3 regions of the Mesorhizobium sp. WSM4307 genome follow, and region 2 is predicted to be linked to each of the others. Evidence: riboswitches for the same ligand, from Rfam matches in the RefSeq annotation. Region 2 holds a riboswitch; each other region holds the start of a gene.
What was found. A riboswitch is a leader RNA that binds a small molecule or an ion and turns the genes downstream of it on or off. The one in region 2 is predicted to bind cobalamin.
Positions count from the first base shown of each region.

Region 1: another riboswitch for cobalamin. It lies ahead of FJV83_RS11940 (CbtB domain-containing protein); the one in region 2 lies ahead of FJV83_RS05035 (DUF1636 family protein).
Region 3: another riboswitch for cobalamin. It lies ahead of FJV83_RS11710 (DUF1636 family protein); the one in region 2 lies ahead of FJV83_RS05035 (DUF1636 family protein).

Region 1 covers NZ_VFTB01000004.1:394,728-400,897, reverse strand. Annotated here, with positions in the region: gene cobD (threonine-phosphate decarboxylase CobD) at 1-996, opposite strand, end outside; gene cbiB (adenosylcobinamide-phosphate synthase CbiB) at 995-1,969, shown strand; gene cobO (cob(I)yrinic acid a,c-diamide adenosyltransferase) at 1,966-2,580, opposite strand; gene cobU (bifunctional adenosylcobinamide kinase/adenosylcobinamide-phosphate guanylyltransferase) at 2,580-3,092, opposite strand; gene FJV83_RS11945 (CbtA family protein) at 3,085-3,888, opposite strand; gene FJV83_RS11940 (CbtB domain-containing protein) at 3,904-4,083, opposite strand; cobalamin riboswitch at 4,116-4,314, opposite strand; gene FJV83_RS11935 (aromatic ring-hydroxylating dioxygenase subunit alpha) at 4,446-5,621, shown strand; gene FJV83_RS11930 (MFS transporter) at 5,625-6,170, opposite strand, start outside.
Region 2 covers NZ_VFTB01000002.1:284,475-290,644, forward strand. Annotated here, with positions in the region: gene FJV83_RS05025 (substrate-binding domain-containing protein) at 1-606, shown strand, start outside; gene FJV83_RS05030 (class I SAM-dependent methyltransferase) at 780-1,427, shown strand; cobalamin riboswitch at 1,635-1,841, shown strand; gene FJV83_RS05035 (DUF1636 family protein) at 1,932-2,330, shown strand; gene FJV83_RS05040 (ABC transporter ATP-binding protein) at 2,327-3,115, shown strand; gene FJV83_RS05045 (ABC transporter substrate-binding protein) at 3,163-4,110, shown strand; gene FJV83_RS05050 (iron ABC transporter permease) at 4,110-5,159, shown strand; gene FJV83_RS05055 (phosphatidate cytidylyltransferase) at 5,266-6,170, opposite strand, start outside.
Region 3 covers NZ_VFTB01000004.1:345,803-351,972, reverse strand. Annotated here, with positions in the region: gene FJV83_RS11725 (NADH-quinone oxidoreductase subunit B) at 1-432, opposite strand, end outside; gene FJV83_RS11720 (NADH-quinone oxidoreductase subunit A) at 423-788, opposite strand; gene FJV83_RS11715 (winged helix-turn-helix domain-containing protein) at 1,122-2,321, shown strand; cobalamin riboswitch at 2,351-2,557, shown strand; gene FJV83_RS11710 (DUF1636 family protein) at 2,597-3,025, shown strand; gene cobW (cobalamin biosynthesis protein CobW) at 3,028-4,065, shown strand; gene cobN (cobaltochelatase subunit CobN) at 4,084-6,170, shown strand, end outside.

The DNA.
Region 1 (6,170 bases), on a different contig from region 2:
AAGGGCGGATTCGAGCCGCTGCCATTCCACCTCGCTCCCCGGCAGGCCGGCCCGCAACACAAATGGCCGGTCGTTGAAGTGGCGAAGCAGAATGCCCCTCTCGCCAAGCGCCGAAAACAGCCCGGCGGCATCCGGAAGACCGATATAGCGGAACAGCGTGGTGCCACCCACGGCCGGCACGCCGAAACGGCCGAACAATGCGTCCAGCCGCGCGGCTGCCTCGGCGAGCGATGCCCGCATCGCGTCCTGCCAGCCAATATCGGCAAGCGCGCGAATGCCATAGTCCAGCGCTGGACCGGCCACTGCCCACGGCCCGAATTGCCTTTGCAGCAATTCCACCGTTGGGCGATCGGAAAGCGCGAAGCCAAGCCGCAGCCCGGCCAGGCCAAAGAACTTGCCGAAGGAACGCAGCACGACGATGCCGCCCTGATCGACGTCGCCGGCGAGGCTGTGCTGGCGCGGGCCGACATCCATGAACGCCTCGTCGACGACCAGCAGCCCGCCTCTGGCGCGCAGCCCGGCGGCCAATGCCAGCAGCCGGTCGCGCTCGATGACGCGACCATCGGGATTGTTCGGATTGACGATGATGGCAAGGTCGGCGTCCGCCAGTGCGGCAAAATCGCTGACTTCGCTCACCTGATGCCCGGCGATCGCCGCGGCACGCGCATGTTCGGCATAGGTCGGCCCCAGCACCAATGCCTTGCCGGGCCTGACCAGCGAGGCCACGCGCGGCAGCAGGATCTGCGTGCCGGGCGCCGCGACCACATTGGCCGGCGACGGCGCGCTATAGGTACTGGCCGCGATCTCCGTCAACTCCCGCGCCCGCCCCGCTTCCGGCAATCGCGACAGCGAGGTGGCGGGCAGGTTGAAAAGCGGGTAGGAGTGCGGATTGATACCGGTCGAAAGGTCGACGAACGGCAGAGGAGCGCTGGGGAAAAGCGCCCTCGCCCGGCCAAGACTCCCACCATGGTCCACCGCTCCATCAAGAAGCTTCATGTCAGTCCTGATCGCTTTCCTGTCACTGGCCGTCGAATTTGTCCTGGGTTACCCGGACTGGCTCTTCCGCGCCATCGGCCATCCGGTGACGTGGTTCGGCAGGCTGATATCCTTTCTCGACTTGAGGCTCAACCGCGCCACTGATCCCGACGCGTTGCGTCGCCAACGTGGCGTCCAGGCGCTGCTGGTCATCGTGCTGGTGCCGGCGGTGATCGGCCTTTGCGTGCAGCTTGTCCTGCTCTGGTTCGTTCCGGTGGGGTTTTTCATTGCCGCCCTTCTGGCGACATCGCTGCTGTCACAGAAGAGCCTCTACGAACACGTCGAGGCCGTGGCTGACTCGCTCGAATCGGGCGGCCTCGCCATGGGCCGGGTCGCCGTCTCGCGCATAGTCGGCCGCGATCCCGAAGCGCTCGACCGCGCCGCCGTCTGCCGCGCGGCGATCGAGAGCCTGGCCGAGAATTTTTCCGACGGCATCGTCGCCCCTGCCTTCTGGACCGGTGTCGGCGGGCTCGCCGGCGGCGCCGCCTACAAGGCCGCCAACACCGCCGATTCGATGATCGGTCATCGCACCCCGCGCCACGAGGCTTTCGGCTGGGCGGCGGCGCGTTTCGACGACTGGATCAACCTGCCGGCGTCACGGCTGACTGCGCTGCTGATCGTGCTGGCGGCTTCCCTGGTCAAGGGCGCCGATCCCGGCAGTGCCTGGCAGGCGGTGCGGCGCGATGCAAAAAAACACCGCTCGCCCAATGCCGGCTGGCCGGAAGCGGCCATGGCAGGCGCGCTCGGCCTGGCGCTTGCCGGGCCACGCAGCTATGGCGGCATCATGGTCGATGACGTCTTCATGGGCGAAGGCGGCCGCCGCGACGTCGACAGCGGCGACATCAGGCGGGCGCTGAAACTCTACCGCGTCGCCGATTATTTGCTGATTGCGTTGTTCGCCGTGGTTTTGGTCATCGCCGTTCTTGCGTTCTAGAACTCGATCCCCTGCTGCGCCTTCACGCCTGCCGAAAAGTGATGCTTTGTCACGCCCATCTCGGTGACCAGATCGGCCGCTTCGACCAGTGCCGGCTTGGCGTTGCGGCCGGTGACGACGACATGCAGTCCCTTGCGGCGTGCCTTAAGCTCGGCAACCACCTTGTCGAGATCGAGATAATCATAGCGCAGCGCGATGTTGAGTTCGTCAAGCACGACAAGGCTGATCGAGGGATCGGCGATCAACTCCAGCGCCTTGGTCCAGGCAGCCTCGGCGGCAGCGATATCGCGCTTCAGATCCTGCGTCTCCCAGGTAAAGCCCTCGCCCATCGCGTGCCAGACGACGCGGTCGCCGAAGGCGGCAAACGCATCCTTCTCGCCGGTGTGCCATTTGCCCTTGATGAACTGCACGACGCCGACGCGCTTGCCATAGCCGAGCATGCGCAGCGCCAGCCCGAAGGCGGCGGTGGTCTTGCCCTTGCCGGGTCCAGTGTTGACGATCAGCAGCCCCTTCTCGACCGTCTTTTCCGCCACCTCGGCATCCTGCACCGCCTTGCGCTTGGCCATCTTGGCGCGGTGGCGTTCCTCGTCTTTTGCGTCGATATCGGTCATTATTTCACCTTGAGCGGCAGCCCGGCCACCATCAATAGCACCGTATCGGAAATTGCCGCGACCTGCTGGTTGAGCCGGCCGGCCGCGTCTCTGAAGCGGCGTGCCAGCGCATTGTCCGGCACGATACCTTGCCCGACTTCGTTGGAGACCACGAACCACGATCCGCGCGGCCGCGACAGCACGTCGGCGAGCCGCCGGCATTCTGCGTCCAGATCATGGTCGGCCAGCATATGATTGGTCAGCCACAGCGTCAGACAATCGACAAGCACCGGCTGGTTGTCGGGTAGCGCTTCGAGCGCGCCAGCGAGATCGAGCGGCGCATCGATGGTCGCCCACCCCTCACCGCGCCGCGACCGATGCAACGCGATGCGCTCGCGCATTTCGTCGTCATAGGCTTCAGCGGTGGCGATATAGGCCCATGGCGGCGGCAGCGCCGTCGCCAGGGTTTCGGCATGAGCGCTCTTGCCGGAGCGCGCACCGCCGATGATGAAGGTCAAACTGCGATCAGGCAAAGCTGTCGCGCAGGCTGGTCGCCGTGCCGGTGAAGCGTCCGCGTACCACGCCGACAACCGCGCCGAGCACCAGCCAGAACACCAGATTGGTCAGCGTTACCGCCACCACGAACTGGTGATGCAGGCCTTCGGGGATCGACGTTATGAAGCTGTCCGGCTGCGGCGCACCGACGATATGCGGCGCCACGATCAGGACCACCGCAAGGATCGCCAGCGGCAACGATTTGCGGAAGGCGAGAAGACCCAGGCCAGCCGCTGTCGCCGCCACCGTCGCCCACCACCAGATCTGGCGTTGGGTGAGGTCGGCCACCGGCATCGCCGGTAGTTCCGGCGGCAGGCTGAGGCCCGGGGCGAGCGTGAACGCGGCAAAACCAGCCAGACCCCAGAATACGCCCTGGCGCCAGTTGCCGATGCCGCCGGCGAATTCGGAAACCGCCACCAGGACCAGCGCGAAACCGATGCCGGTGACGATATTGGCCAGCACGCTGAAGGCGAAGCGCTCGAAGCCGTCGGCCGGCGCCCAGCCTTCGTCCTCCGCCGGCGCGGCTGCGTCAGCCGGTGCGGGTGCTGCGGTGCTCATGGCATTTCCCGCAGGTGCCGGGGTGCTCATGGCATTGGTGTCCGCAGCGGCGGGCGCCGCGGCATGCTCATGTTGATGGCCGCCACCGGCCTGTTCGTAGACTTCCGCCTTCAGGATGAGCGGCACGGTCGCATAGGTCTGCAAGCAGGCGAGAACGACGCCGGCCACGAGCCCTGCGATCGCCGCGATAAACACGACGTTGCGAAACAGATTCATGATGTCAGATCCTCGTCAGTGGCAGGGAAAAGCCATCGAATGGCGATAGTCGTGCGCGGCATTGTGGACCGCATCGATATGCGAGAACCCGACAAAGCCGATGATGAACGTGCCGAGCAGCGCGGCGAGCGCCAGCTGCATGAAGCGCGACTGCGAGGAGACGGAGGCGCCGAGGGAGACGGAAGCGGTGTTCATATCTTGTCCTTTCACCCTCCACCCGAGGGCCTGTCAGTTTTGCCGTCGTCGGCAGGTCTCCTGGCTCACGGATCAGCGCCCTTCCCCACCTTCCCGAAGACGAATCTTCAGTGGCATATGGAGAGGACTACCGCACACAGTTGCGGGGGCAGCCACGGCATTGGGCAAGAATTTCGCCCGCACCGCATTCCCTCTTGGCTCCAAAACGGAACCGACGACTGCATGACTATAGGGAAAATCGCGACACGCGGCAAACCAAATTCCGCCGGCAAACAGCGCGATTGCGCCATGCCGTCTCCAGGCACGACAATTGACAATTCTCCTGACCGGGTGTCGGCTGGCCGCTTCACAGGAAGCCAGCCATGCAGCCCATTGCCGGTGAGCGCGCCCCTTACAATGGCCTGACCCAGGCCGAGCCGACCCTGCCCTCGTCGGCCTATTGGGACGGTGAGAGCTACCAGCGCGACCTCGACGCCATCTGGTACAAAAACTGGCTGCTCGTCTGCCGCGAGGCCGATCTGGCCCAGCCGCTGGCCTTCCGCAGGTTTCGCATCGGCACGCAGGACATCATCGTGCTGCGCGACGACACCGGCGCCCTGCGCGCCTTCCACAACACCTGCCGGCATCGCGGTTCGCAGCTTTGCCAGGAGAGCGAGGGCCGGCTGAAGGCGCGGCTGATCACCTGCCCCTATCATGCCTGGTCCTATTCGCTGCGCGGCGACCTCGTGCGCGTGCCGTCGAAATCGTTGCCGGACGGCTTCGACAAGGCCGACCATCCGCTCTACCGCGTCGCGCTCTCGGTGTGGCGCGGCTTCGTGTTCATCAATCTGCAGGAGGGTGCGGCGGACTCCGCGCAGGCATCCTTCGATCCTGCCTCCGGCAATCTCGGCAACTGGCCGCTGGAAACGCTGGTATCGGGCCATGTGCTGCGCAAGGTGATGCACTGCAACTGGAAGATCTTTTGGGAGAACTTCAACGAGTGCCTGCACTGCCCGGGCATCCACAAGGACCTGTCGCGCCTGGTGCCAATCTATGGCCGAGGTCTGATGAGCCGGCACGACGATCCCGAATGGACGCGCCACGCCGACAATGACGCGCCGGAGTTTTCCGGAGGCCTGCGTGCCGGCGCCGAGACCTGGTCGCGCGACGGCAAGACGCACGGGCCGGTCTTCTCCGGGTTGACGCCGGCCGAACGCGTCGCCGGCCAGACCTACGCCACCAGCCTGCCCTCAATGTTCATCGTCGGCCATGTCGACTATGTCAGGACGGTACGCCTGGTGCCGCTCGGTCCCGAACAGACGGAGCTTATCGCCGAATGGCTGTTCGCGCCCGAGGCGCTGGCCGCGACCGACATCGACAACATCGTCGCCTTCGGCACACAGGTGCTGGAAGAGGACGCCGCCATCTGCGAGGTCAACCAGAGGGGCCTGCGCTCGATGCGCCACCATGCCGGCGTGCTCATGCCCGAGGAGTATGACCTGCACCGTTTCCACAACTGGGTGCGCGAGCGTCATGCGGCGCTTGCACCAAAGCCGTGATCCTCACAGTGACTTCGGCAGGTATCGCCACGTGACAAAACCGCAAACCGCCGCGAGCAGACCAAGCGTGACGAACACCGAGCCCAGCCCGAAGAAGGCGAGCACCACCGAATAGACCAGCGGCGGCGTCAGTTCGGAAAAATCGAGATAGGTGCGGTAGACCGCCGCCATCTGCGCCCGTTCATAGGAGCGCACCGAACGCATGAAGGCGGTCGAGCCCAGCGCGTCGAGCGCTATGGTGAAGAAGGCGCCGCACAGCAGGAACGCGCCGGTGAGCAGCGGGACGCTCTCTCCGACCGTGCCTGCCGCCAAAAGCATCGCCGACATGGCGAAATAAGCGAATGTCATGGTGCGCCGGCCGCCAAAGCGTTTTCCGGCCTTGCCCCAGAAGATCGCCATGAAGAGCAATGCGTTGCCCGCCGAAACCAGCAGGCCGCCGGCCAGCTTGCCCTCGCCGGTGATCACCATGAACAGCGGCCCATAGACGAAGAACGTCGTCCAGAAGCAGGAGCGGCCGAAGGCGATCAGCCAGGCAAGCCTCAATCTGGG
Region 2 (6,170 bases):
ATCGAGCTCGACCGCAAGACGGTCGGCGATCCCGGCAAGGACTACACCGCCTTCATCGGCGGCGACAATTACAAGATTGCGCTCGAGGCCGGCAAATACACCGCCAAGACCTTGCTGCCGGATGGCGGCGAGGCGGCGGTGCTGGAAGGCTTGCCGAGCTCGACGCCGGCGGTGGAGCGGCTGAACGGCTTCAAGGACGGCGTCAAGGGGAATGCCAAGATCCAGGTCGTCGCCGAGCAGGCCGCCGACTGGGTGCCGGACAAAGCCCAGACCGCCTTTGCCGCCATGCTGCAGGCGCATCCCGACATCAAGGTGCTCTATGCCTCCAACGACATGATGGCGGCCGGCGCGCTGCTTGCCGCCAAGGGAGCCGGCAAGGACGTCAAGATCATCGGCACCGACGGCCTGCCTGGACCGGCCGGCGGCATCGAGGCCGTCGCCAAGGGCGACTGGGCGGCAACCTTCACCTACCCGACGGGTGCGAAGGAAGCGATCGAGATGTCGAAGAAGATCCTGCTCGACTGCTCGACCTCGGTGGAGCCGACGGTAACGGTCGAGACGACGGCGATCACGGCGGAGAATGCCAAGCAGCTGATGGGGAAGTGAAGGGCGATTAGCGCTCGGCGCTGAGGTTGAGACAGCAGGGCCCCGCGCGGGGCCTTGCTTTTTTGCTATTGCTAGATCTGGTCGTGCTCGTGCCAGCTTCGGCCCGCCACCCCAGTCGCTTACTTTGCGTTTAGCCCCGTCATGTAAGGATCCGTAATCCCAAGGGGGCGCGAATGCTGGATAATTACGAGGCCGACCGGTTTGGCGTGATTCACCAGATCGACGTCACGCCGATCAAATACGACAAGCAGTACATTTCCTATTACGAGGATCTGAGCGACCGGACCATCAAGCTCGGCTATCAGCGGCTTGGCTGGGTGCTGGGGGTCACCGGTGAGATACCTCGATCCGTGCTGGAGATTGGTTATGGCACCGGCACCTTTGTCGAGGCCGCCAAAATTACCGGGGTTGCCGACTGTGCCGGCTGCGACATCACCAGATTTCCGCTGCCCGAGGGCGTCCGCTTTGTCGATTGGGACGAGGCGCTCGCCGGCTCGTGGGATCTCGTCGCCATGTTCGACGTGCTCGAGCACATTCCGGATCTGGGTTTCCTCGCCCGCCTTCAGAGCCGCCACCTGGCCATCGCCGTCCCTTACTGCCGCTGGCGTGAACTCGGCGCCGACGGCGAAGCGTGGTTTCGGACGTGGCGCATGCGTCTGCCTAACGAGCACCTGCACCATTTCGACCGTGACTCGCTGGTGGCGCTCCTCGAGCATTACGGCTTCGAATGCGTGACGCTGAATTGCTTTGAAGACGAGATCAGACTGCGGCCGGGCGAAGCGGGTCCGAATATTCTGTCAGGCTTTTTCAGAAAGCTATAGGCCGGTTCCTCGGCGACCGCGGCCAGGTGTCATGCCTCCTGCCTGGTGACCGCTCGCGGCTGAAAACCGCAGCCGCGCCGAAGCCGCATTGCGCGACGACAGGGGTTGACATCGCCGCGAAACATCGCTTCAAACGTAATGTTATTACATATGGAGCATGTGGCGACGGCGTCGCAAAAAACTCATTGCGATGCGATCGACGGAAATCTACGGTGGGTGCGTGATGGCCCCCGCGCCGAAAGGCAAGGGGTGAAAAGGGAACACGGTGAGACCTCAAAAGGTCGAGGCCGTGGCTGCCCCCGCAACTGTAAGCGGTGAGCAAGATCCGACATGCCACTGGCCGGCAAGGCTGGGAAGGCTGGATTGCGCCGAGACCCGCGAGCCAGGAGACCTGCCATCAACTGAGTTGACCGGACGGGGTGTGCCGGGAGGAGGCGTGGACGTCGGTCTTGTCGGCCGGCTCGCCAACATCCTTCCGTCGCCAGTTTTGAAAGTGACGGAAAGTTGGACGGCGCCATCGATCATCGTATCATCGTGTGCACGCTTTGCCGCGACGTTCCGACCGGCATCAGGTCGGGCGAAAGCCTGTGCGTGGATTTGCGCTCCCGGCTCGCAGCCTGCCATGAACCCGCCGTGGCGCATGGCTTCACGGTCGAAGGCGTCGAATGCATGGCGGGCTGCGCGCGGCCGCTGACGGTGGCCTTCCAGGCGCCGGGCAAGGCCTCCTATCTCTTCGGCTCCATCGACGCCGAGGCCGACGCCGGCGATCTCCTGCGATTTGCCCGACTTTACGCCTCGCTCGCCGACGGCTGGTGCAATTCCGGACAACGTCCGCCGCGACTGGCCGGCAAGACACTGGCCCGCATTCCCGGGCCGGCCAAGTTTCCGGGCAACAGCCGATGACAATGCCACTCCTCGAAGCGCGCGACCTCAGCGCCATGGTCAATGGCCGGCATCTGGTCCACGCCTTCAGCCTGTCGGTGGCCTCGGGCGATCGCCTTGCCATCATCGGCCCCAATGGCGCCGGCAAGACCACGCTGCTGCGCATGCTGTCGGGCATGCTCAGGCCAAGTGCGGGCGAGGTGAAGCTTGGCGGGCGCCGCCTGGACCGTATCGCGACCGCCGAGCGGGCCCTGCATATCGCCGTCGTCGGCCAGACCGACCAGCCGGACCCGCGGCTGGCGGTGATCGACTATGTCGAGCTCGGCCGCGTCCCGCATGCCGGCCTGAGACGCAGGAGCGAGGAGCGCGACATCGTCGTCGACGCGTTGCGCCGGACCGGCCTGTTGCCGCTGCTTGGCCGCACCATCGGCTCGCTGTCGGGCGGCGAGCGCCAGCGCGCCCAACTGGCGCGCGCCATCGCGCAGCAACCGAAAGTGCTGTTCCTCGACGAGCCGACCAACCATCTCGATCCGCGCGCCCGCGGCGAGCTGCTCGAGCTCGTAGCCGGCTTCGGCATGACGGTGATCGCGGTGCTGCACGATCTGGCCCTGGTGGCGCCCTTCGCCACCAGGGTCGCGGTGATGAGCGAGGCGCGGCTGCATGCGCTGGCGGCACCCGGCGAAGCGCTGACGCAAAAGCTGATCCGCGAGATTTTCGGCGTCGACGTGTTTCGCCTGCGCCATCCGACCGAAGACCGCGAACTCACGGTGTTCGATGTTCCGAACCGCGCCGCGCCGCCATCCTGATCGAGCCCATCCCTCATCCGACACTGTTCAGCCAAGGAGCAAAATCCGTGAAACGCCTCGCCCTGTCGCTCGTCTTCTTGCTGCTGGCCCCGGCAGCCTTCGCCTTCCCGGTCACCGTCGACAGCTGCGGCAAGCCGCTGACCTTCGACGCGCCACCCAAGCGCGCCGTCATCCATGATCTCAACATGGCCGAAATGGCCTTCGCGCTGAAGCTGCAGCCGTCGATCGTCGGCCTGACCGGCATCACCGGATGGTACAAGGTCGGCCCCGAGTTCAAGGCCGAGCAGGGTTCCATCCCGGAACTGGCGCCCAAATACCCGACGCTCGAAAACCTCGTCGCCGTCGAGCCCGATTTCTTCTTCGCCGGCTGGTACTATGGCATGAAGCCGGGTGGCGACGTGACGCCCGACAGGCTCGCCCCGCACGGCATCAAGACGCTGGTGCTGACCGAAAGCTGCGTCCATCTCGACAAGAACCGTCCGGCCGCCTCGATGGACCTGCTCTATGGCGATGTCGAAAAGCTGGGCAAGATCTTCGGCAAGGACGCGGACGCGGAGAAGCTTGTCTCCGGCTGGAAGGCGCAACTCGCGGAAATCATCGCCAAGGTTGGCGACCGCAAGGGGACGCGGGTATTCCTCTATGATTCCGGCGAGGACAAGCCGTTCACATCAGGCAAATTCGCCATTCCGAGCGCCATGATCGCGGCCGCGGGTGGGGACAACATCATGGCCGACATGGACACCAGCTGGGGCAACACGGACTGGGAAACCGTGGCGTCGCGCAATCCGCAGTTCCTCATCCTGCTCGATTACCAGGATGGCGGCGGCTACAAGAAACTGCTCGATTTCTTGAAGGCGCACCCGGCGATGAAGGAGACGGACGCGGTCAAGAACGAGCGCTTCGTGGCGCTGCGCTATGCCGAACTGACGCCCGGGCCGGCAAACATCGAGGCGATCGGCAAGATCGCCAGGGCGATGCATCCGGAAGCGTTCTGATGCTTGTTGCCCCTGGGCATAAATCCGGCGCGCTTTCGGGACACAAGGCATTCGCGCTAGCGATGGTGGCGGGCACGATGGCGATCGTCGGCCTCCTGCTGCTGTCGATCGCCTATGGTTCGACGCTGATCCCACTCACCGACGTCATCGCCTCGCTTGGCCAGGCCGTCGGATTGAACGAACACCAGGTGTCTGGCCCGGTCGGCAAGATCGTCGTCGATCTCAGGCTGCCGCGCACGATCCTGGCGGTGTGTGTCGGCGGCGGCCTCGGCATAACAGGCGCGTTGCTGCAGACGGTGACCCGCAACGATCTTGCCGATCCCTTCCTGTTCGGCCTGTCGTCGGGGGCGGCGGCCGGTGCCGTTTCCGTCATCACCGTCTTTGGTGACACTTTCGGCATCTGGACCTTGCCGGTCGCTGCCTTCACCGGCGGCATACTGGCCGCCTGCATCGTCCTGCTGCTGGTCGCGCGGGTGAGGGGGCAGGGACCCGAACGGCTGATCCTCGCCGGCCTTGCCGTCTCCTTCCTGTTCACGGCCTTGACCAACTATCTGGTTTTTGCCGGCGACCAGCGCGCCGCCCATTCGGTGCTGTTCTGGACGATGGGCGGGCTCGGGCTGGCGCGCTGGGACAATGTCTGGCTGGGCGCCTTGGGCGCCGGCACGATTGCAGCCTACGGGCTGTGGAACCACCGCAGGCTGGACGCTTTCCTGGCGGGTGAAAGTGCCGCCGAAAGCCTTGGCGTGCCGGTGGCGCGGATGCGCAGGACGACGTTTCTCGTCGCCGCCTTTTCGACGGCAATTCTCGTCTCGGTCGCCGGCGTCATCGGCTTTGTCGGGCTTATGATCCCGCATCTCTCGCGGCCGCTGGCCGGTCCCTTGCATCTGCGCCTGATCGCCAGCTGTGCGCTGTTCGGGGCGGTGCTGTTGCTGGCAAGCGATCTTCTGGCGCGAACCCTGCTGCCGCCGCAGGAACTGCCGATCGGCATCATCACCAGCTCGCTCGGCGCCTTCTTCGTCGTCACGCTGGTCGTGAGAAACCGGCTCTGACCGCAAGAGCAATTTCAGGAAAAGTGTGAAGCGGTTTTCCCGGGAAAAGCGCGTAGCGCTTTCCCTTGGGAATTGCGTTAAAACAAAGAGGCCAGAGCTTGCCGTCTCAGACCGTCCAGAAATAGCGCACGATGTGAAAGAAGATGGGGGCAGCGAAGATCAGGCTGTCGGTACGGTCCATCATGCCGCCATGGCCTTCTATCAGATGGCCCCAGTCCTTGACGCCCTGGTCGCGCTTGATGGCCGAGGCGACCAGCCCACCCAGAAACCCCATCGAACAGACGACGAAGGCGACACACGCCGCCTGCAGGGGCGTGAATGGCGTCACGAACGACAGAAGAGCGCCGAGCAGGCTCGCCGACACCACTCCACCGATCAGGCCCTCCCAGGTTTTCGACGGCGATACGGTCGGCGAAAACCGGTGTTTTCCGAACAGCTTGCCGAAGATGTATTGCAGCACGTCGCTGCCTTGCACGACGATGACCAGGAAGGCGATCAGCAACAAATTGCGGCCTTCGAAGCCCGGCACATCGAGCGTCAGCAGCGCTGGAACATGGCTGACGCAATAGACGGAGATCATCACCGCCCATTGCTGCGCGGCGATCCGCTCGAGAAAGCGTTCGGTGTCTCCATGCAACGCGGTGATGGCCGGCATCAGCAGGAAGCAATAGACCGGAATGAAGATGACGAAGAGCCCGTACCAGGCGGTCCAGACCAGCCAGTACTGAAACGGGATGATGATACCGAACATGCCGAGCAGCACCCAATGGTCGCTCCGGCTCGTGTGCGTCAGCGTCACGAATTCGCGCAGCGAGGCGAAGGAAATCAGCGCGAACAGGATGGTCAGGCCGTACCGGCCGAAGAAGAAGGCGACCGTCATCAGTGCGACCATCACCCACCAGGCATTGATACGCTGGGTGAGATTGACCAGAGTCGAGCTGAGTGGCTTCGGCGCCCGTGCCGAAAGTATCGCGGCCACGATGCTGGCGGTCGTCAGCACCGCCAGCAGGC
Region 3 (6,170 bases), on a different contig from region 2:
GTAGTAGCCGCCGCCATTGGCGCAGGAGCCCATCGAGATGACGTAGCGCGGCTCGGGCATCTGGTCGTAGACCTTGCGCAGCGCCGGCGCCATCTTGTTGGTCAGCGTGCCGGCGACGATCATGATGTCGGACTGGCGCGGCGACGCGCGCGGCGCGACACCGAAGCGCTCCGAGTCGTAGCGCGGCATCGAGGTGTGGATCATCTCGACGGCGCAGCATGCCAGACCGAAGGTCATGAACATCAGCGAGCCGCTGCGCGCCCAGGTGATCAGCGCCTCGGTCGAGGTGACCAGGAACCCCTTGTCGGCGAGCTCATTGTTGATTTCGAGGAAGAAGGGATCGTCCTCCCCAACCGGCCGACCGGTGTTGGGATCGATGATGCCCTTCGGCTTCGGCGCGACAAGGGTGCCTGAACTGTCGTTCAATCCCATTCCAGCGCTCCTTTTTTCCATTCATAGGCAAAGCCGATGGTCAGCACTGCCAAAAACACCATCATCGACCAGAAACCGAGCATGCCGATCTTCGAGAAGGACACAGCCCAGGGAAACAGGAAGGCCACTTCCAGATCGAAGATGATGAACAGGATCGACACCAGGTAGAAGCGGATGTCGAATTTCATGCGGGCATCGTCGAACGAGTTGAAACCGCACTCGTAGGCGGAAAGCTTTTCGGGATCGGGATTGCGGTAGGCCACCAGGAACGGTGCGGCCAGCAGCGCCAGGCCGACGACCAGCGCCACGCCGATGAACAGGACGATGGGCAGGTACGAACTGAGAAGTGCGTTCATGCAGCGGCTTTCCGTTGGCGCCAATCCACTTTGATTACAGCACCGGACCTTAATGCGGAAGCGTGACAGATTAACCGCTGAACCGTTTTAAGGGGCCTATGCTGCAACGCGGCGAGGGTTAGCGCAGCACTTCCAGCGAAGCAAGTCAAACCTTGTTCAAAACGCCGGCCTGGACGGCATATCCGGAGAAACTGGTCCGATCCCCTCCTGTTTGATTTCCTTCGCCTTTTACTCCACTTTTCTCTCCTGACAGGGTTGCCGCAAAAACCCTGCTAGCATGGGCTGGAATCACCCGTCGGACCTCGGTCGAAACGCCCTTAGAGTGACAGCTGCATGAAGGAAAAGATCTCGCTTGCCGCCGCCCGGCGTATTGCGCTCGCCGCACAGGGATTTCTCGATCCCCGCCCAAATGGCACACCCGATCGCCGCCACTTTGCCCGTGTGCTCTCCCGCACCGGCCTGCTGCAGATCGATTCCGTCAGCGCGGTGGTGCGCGCGCATTACATGCCGCTCTATTCGCGGCTCGGCCCCTACCCACTGGCGCTGCTCGACAATGCCGCGGTGACGCGCAAGCGCACGGTCTTCGAATACTGGGCGCATGAGGCCTCGTTCCTGCCGGTCGAGACCTACCCGCTGATGCGCTGGCGCATGCAACGCGCCGAGCAGGGCGACGAGATGTATCTGGGCCTGGCCAAATGGGGCCGCGAGCATGCCGCGTACATAGAAGAGATCTACCGCGAGGTCGTCGCGCGCGGCCCGATCGCGGCTTCGGCGCTGGAAGGCCAGAAAGGTTCGGGCGGCTGGTGGGGCTGGAGCCATGCCAAGCACGCCTTCGAATGGCTGTTCTGGGCCGGCCGCATCACCACGGCGCACCGCCGCGGCTTCGAGCGCTTCTATGATCTGCCCGAGCGCGTGCTGCCGCAGGCGATCCTCGATCTGCCGGTGCCGGCCGCCGAGGACGCGCACCGCGAATTGCTGCGCATTTCCGCCCGCGCCCACGGGGTGGCGACATCAGGCGATTTGCGCGACTATTTTCGGCTGTCGCCGGCCGACATGAAAGGCCGGCTGGAGGAACTGGTCGAGTTGGGTGAACTGCTGCCGGTGCGCGTCGAAGGCTGGGACAAGCCGGCCTACCTTCATAAGGACGCCCGCCTGCCCCGGAAGATCGAGGCCCGCGCCCTGCTGGCGCCGTTCGACCCGGTCGTCTTCGAGCGCTCGCGCTCGGAGCGGCTGTTCGATTTCCACTACCGCATCGAGATCTATACGCCCGCCGAGAAGCGCCAATACGGCTACTACGTCCTGCCTTTCCTGCTCGGCGACAGGATCGTCGCGCGTGTCGACCTCAAGGCCGACCGGCCAGCCAGCGTCCTGCGCGTCCACGCCGCCTACGCCGAGCCCAAGGCACCGCCCGAGACCGCCGCGCAGCTCTCCGAGGAACTGAAGCAGATGCAAGGCTGGCTCGGCCTTGAACGCATGGAAGTGACGCCTGCCGGCGATTTGGGCCTGGCGCTTGCCGACATCGCCATGTCGTAGCCGTGCGTTGACACCGCTGCCTGCAAAAGCCTAAATCCGCTCCAGACGGTCCCTTGCCCGCAACGGCAGGGGCTAAGAGGGAATGCGGTGAGAGGTGAAAAATCTCAAATCCGCGGCTGTCCCCGCAACTGTAAGCGACGAGCCAAGGCCGAAAGCCACTGGGATGTTCCCGGGAAGGCGGCACCCAAGGCGATAACCCGCGAGCCAGGAGACCTGCCGTCTGCGACAAAAGAATCCGATCGCCCGGCGGGTTTCCGGGCAAGGAGCCCGGTTTTTTGGACCAGAACGGCAGTTTTTCGGCTGGCACAGAGGACAATTCGTCCGCCGACGGCGAAGCCTTGGCCGGCGTCACGGTGATCGTCTGCGCCTCGTGCCGCGACGAGACTGGCTCCGACGCCCATCCCCGCGCCGGCGAACTCTTGGCTGACGACACACGCCGCGCCGCATCTGATGGAAACATCCGCATCCACACGGTCGAATGTCTCGGCAATTGCAAGCGCCGGCTGAGCGCCGCGATCCTACGCGACGGCTGCTGGAGCTACGTCTTCGGCGACCTGACCGTGACCAGCGGCGCCGACCTCGTCGCCGGCGCCAAACTCTTCGCCACCTCGACGGACGGCCTCATTCCATGGCGCGACCGGCCTGCTTCCCTCAAGCGCGGCCTCGTTGCCCGCATTCCTCCCCTCGACCTGTTGAAGGACTGATCATGAGCGCTTCCGTCACCCGCGTCCCCTGTACCGTCGTCACCGGCTTCCTCGGCGCCGGCAAGACGACGCTGGTCCGCCATCTCCTGGAGAACGCCGGCGGCAAGCGCATTGCGATCATCGTCAACGAGTTCGGCGACATCGGCATCGACGGCGAGATTTTGAAGGGCTGCGGCATCGACACCTGCCCGGAGGAAAACATCGTCGAACTCGCCAATGGCTGCATCTGCTGCACCGTGGCCGACGATTTCGTGCCGGCGCTCGACCAGATCCTGTCGCTCAACCCGAAGGTCGACCACATACTGATCGAGACCTCGGGCCTGGCCCTGCCCAAGCCGCTGGTCCAGGCGTTCCAGTGGCCGACGGTGAAGAGCCGCGTGACCGTCGACGGCGTGATCGCTGTGGTCGATGGTCCCGCACTTGCCGAAGGCCGTGTCGCCAACGACATGGACGCCTTGCAGGCGCAGCGTGCGCAAGATGACAGCCTCGATCATGACGACCCGGTCGAGGAACTGTTCGAGGACCAGATCGCCTGCGCCGACCTGATCATCCTGTCGAAAAGCGATCTGATGAACGCCGCCGGCTCGGCCCGCGCCAACGCCATCATCGGCGAACACTCCGCCCGTGCCGTGAAGATCGTGCCGACCTCGCATGGCGAGGTCGATCCCTCCGTGCTGCTCGGACTTGGTCTCGCCGTCGAGGACGACATCGAGAACCGCAAGTCGCATCATGACGGCGCCTTCGACCACGAGCATGACGACTTCGACACCTTCATCGTCGACATTCCCTCGATCGCCAATCCGGACGAACTGGCACAGCGCGTGGCCGCCGCCGCCGAACAGGAAAACGTGCTGCGCGTGAAAGGCTTCGTCGAGGTCGGCGGCAAGCCGATGCGGCTCTTGCTGCAGGCGGTCGGCCCGCGCGTCAATCATTACTACGACCGCGCCTGGACCGCCGAGGACGACCGCCGTTCGCGCCTGGTCGTCATCGGCCTCAAGGGGCTGAACCGCCCGGCAATCGAGCGTATACTCGCCGGCTGATTTCAGACACGGGCCGCGATGCATATCCTCACCACGACCTCCGCCTCGCTCGACGATCTCGCCGAGCCGGTCGATCTGCGGCAGACGCCGGCGGATATCGTGGCCCTGTCCTTCACCGACAGCGACCTCGCCGGACTGGCGGCCGCCTGGAAGGCGGATGCCGCCCGCCTGCCCTCGATGCGGCTGGCCGCCCTGCGCGACCTGCGCCACCCGATGTCCGTCGACCTCTGGGTCGACAGCGTCGCCCGCCACGCCAAGATCATCCTGGTGCGCATCCTCGGCGGCTACGACTGGTGGCGCTATGGCTGCGACCAGCTGGCCTCGACCGCCCGCGAGCGCGGCATCAAGCTGGCGCTGCTGCCGGGCGAAAGCCATGACGAGGATATCAGGCTGATCGAAGCCTCGACGCTGCCGCGCCGGGAATTGGACGACCTGCTCGGCTATTTCCGCGAGGGCGGCCCGGCCAATATGGGCGCGCTGGTGCAGAGGCTGGCCAGGCTGGCTGGACAGGACGCGGCTGTGGTTGAGCCGGTGGCGGTGCCGAAGGCCGGCTACTACGAGCCAGGCCGCGGCGTCGTCCCCCTCGCCCTCGAGGGCGAGGGAAAGGTCGTGCCCATTCTCTTCTACCGCTCGATGCTTCTCGCCGCCGACGTCGCTCCGATCGACGCGCTTTTTGAAGCGCTGAGCGCGCGCGGCATGACGCCTGTCCCCATCTTCGTCTCCAGCCTCAAGGACCCGACATCCCTGGCCTTCGCGGAAACCGCGCTCGCCACGCTCAGACCCGCCGCCATCATCACCGCGACCGCCTTCGCCTCCGGCGCCGAGCCCGGCGTCGAAACCCTGTTCGACCGCGCCGGCGTGCCGGTCTTCCAGGTCATCGTCGCCACCACCCGCCGCGACGTCTGGGAAAGCAACCAGCGCGGCCTGGCGCCCGCCGACCTCGCAATGCATGTCGTCCTGCCAGAGTTGGACGGCCGCATCCTCGCCGGCGCGATTTCCTTCAAGGGCGAAAGCGATGTCGATCCCGCGCTTGGCCACCGCGCCTTCGCCAACCGGCCGGAACCGGATCGCGTCGCGCAGGTGGCTGACCGCGTGGCAGCCTTCATCAAGTTGCAGGACACGCCCCGCGCCGAACGCAAGCTGGCCATTCTGATCCCGGATTACCCAAGCGCTCCCGGCCGTACCGGCTATGCTGTCGGCCTCGACGTGCCGTCGAGCGTGCTGGCGATGCTGCATGACCTGAAGGAACAGGGCTATGCGGTTGAAGGGATCCCGCAATCGCCGCGCGAACTGCTGGATTTGCTGGAGCGGGGCGATGATGGGTTGGGGGTGGATGAGTATCTCGACCTTTCACGAGACCTGCCTGTCGAGGCAATGACTGCTGTTGAGGCGGCGTGGGGGAAAGCGGAAGACAAGACAGGTTTGCGCGAGGCGCCCCCCTCTGTCCTGCCGGACATCAGGACAGAGGGGGGCGCCTCGCGCCAACCTTCACAAACGACCTCAGCAAGCTTCCCCTTCCGCGCCGCCGCCTTCGGCAACATTACGGTCGCCCTCGCTCCAGACCGCGGCCGCTCCGCCGATCGCCGCGCCGACTACCACGATCCAACGCTGCCGCCGCGCCACGCCCTGATCGCCTTCGGCCTGTGGCTGCGCGAATCGCTGGGTGTGCATGCCCTGATTCATGTCGGCGCTCATGGCACGCTGGAATGGCTGCCGGGCAAGACCGTTGCGCTGTCGCAAAGCTGCTTCCCCGAGATCGTCACCGGCGCCCTGCCCGTGATCTATCCCTTCATCGTCTCCAATCCCGGCGAGGCAGCACAAGCCAAGCGACGCATTGCCGCCGTGACCCTCGGCCATCTGCCGCCGCCGCTGACCGGCGCCGGGCTGGACGAGGATCAGCACAGGCTCGAACGCCTGGTCGACGAATACGCCCAAGCCGACGGCCTCGACCGCCGCCGCCGCGACCGCCTGGCCAAGCTGATCGTCGACACGGCGCAAAAGACCGGCCTCGCCGCAGAAGCCGGTGTCGCCGGGACCGACGCACCCGACGAGGCGCTGCGCCGCATCGATGCCTGGCTCTGCGACCTCAAGGACTTCGCCATCAA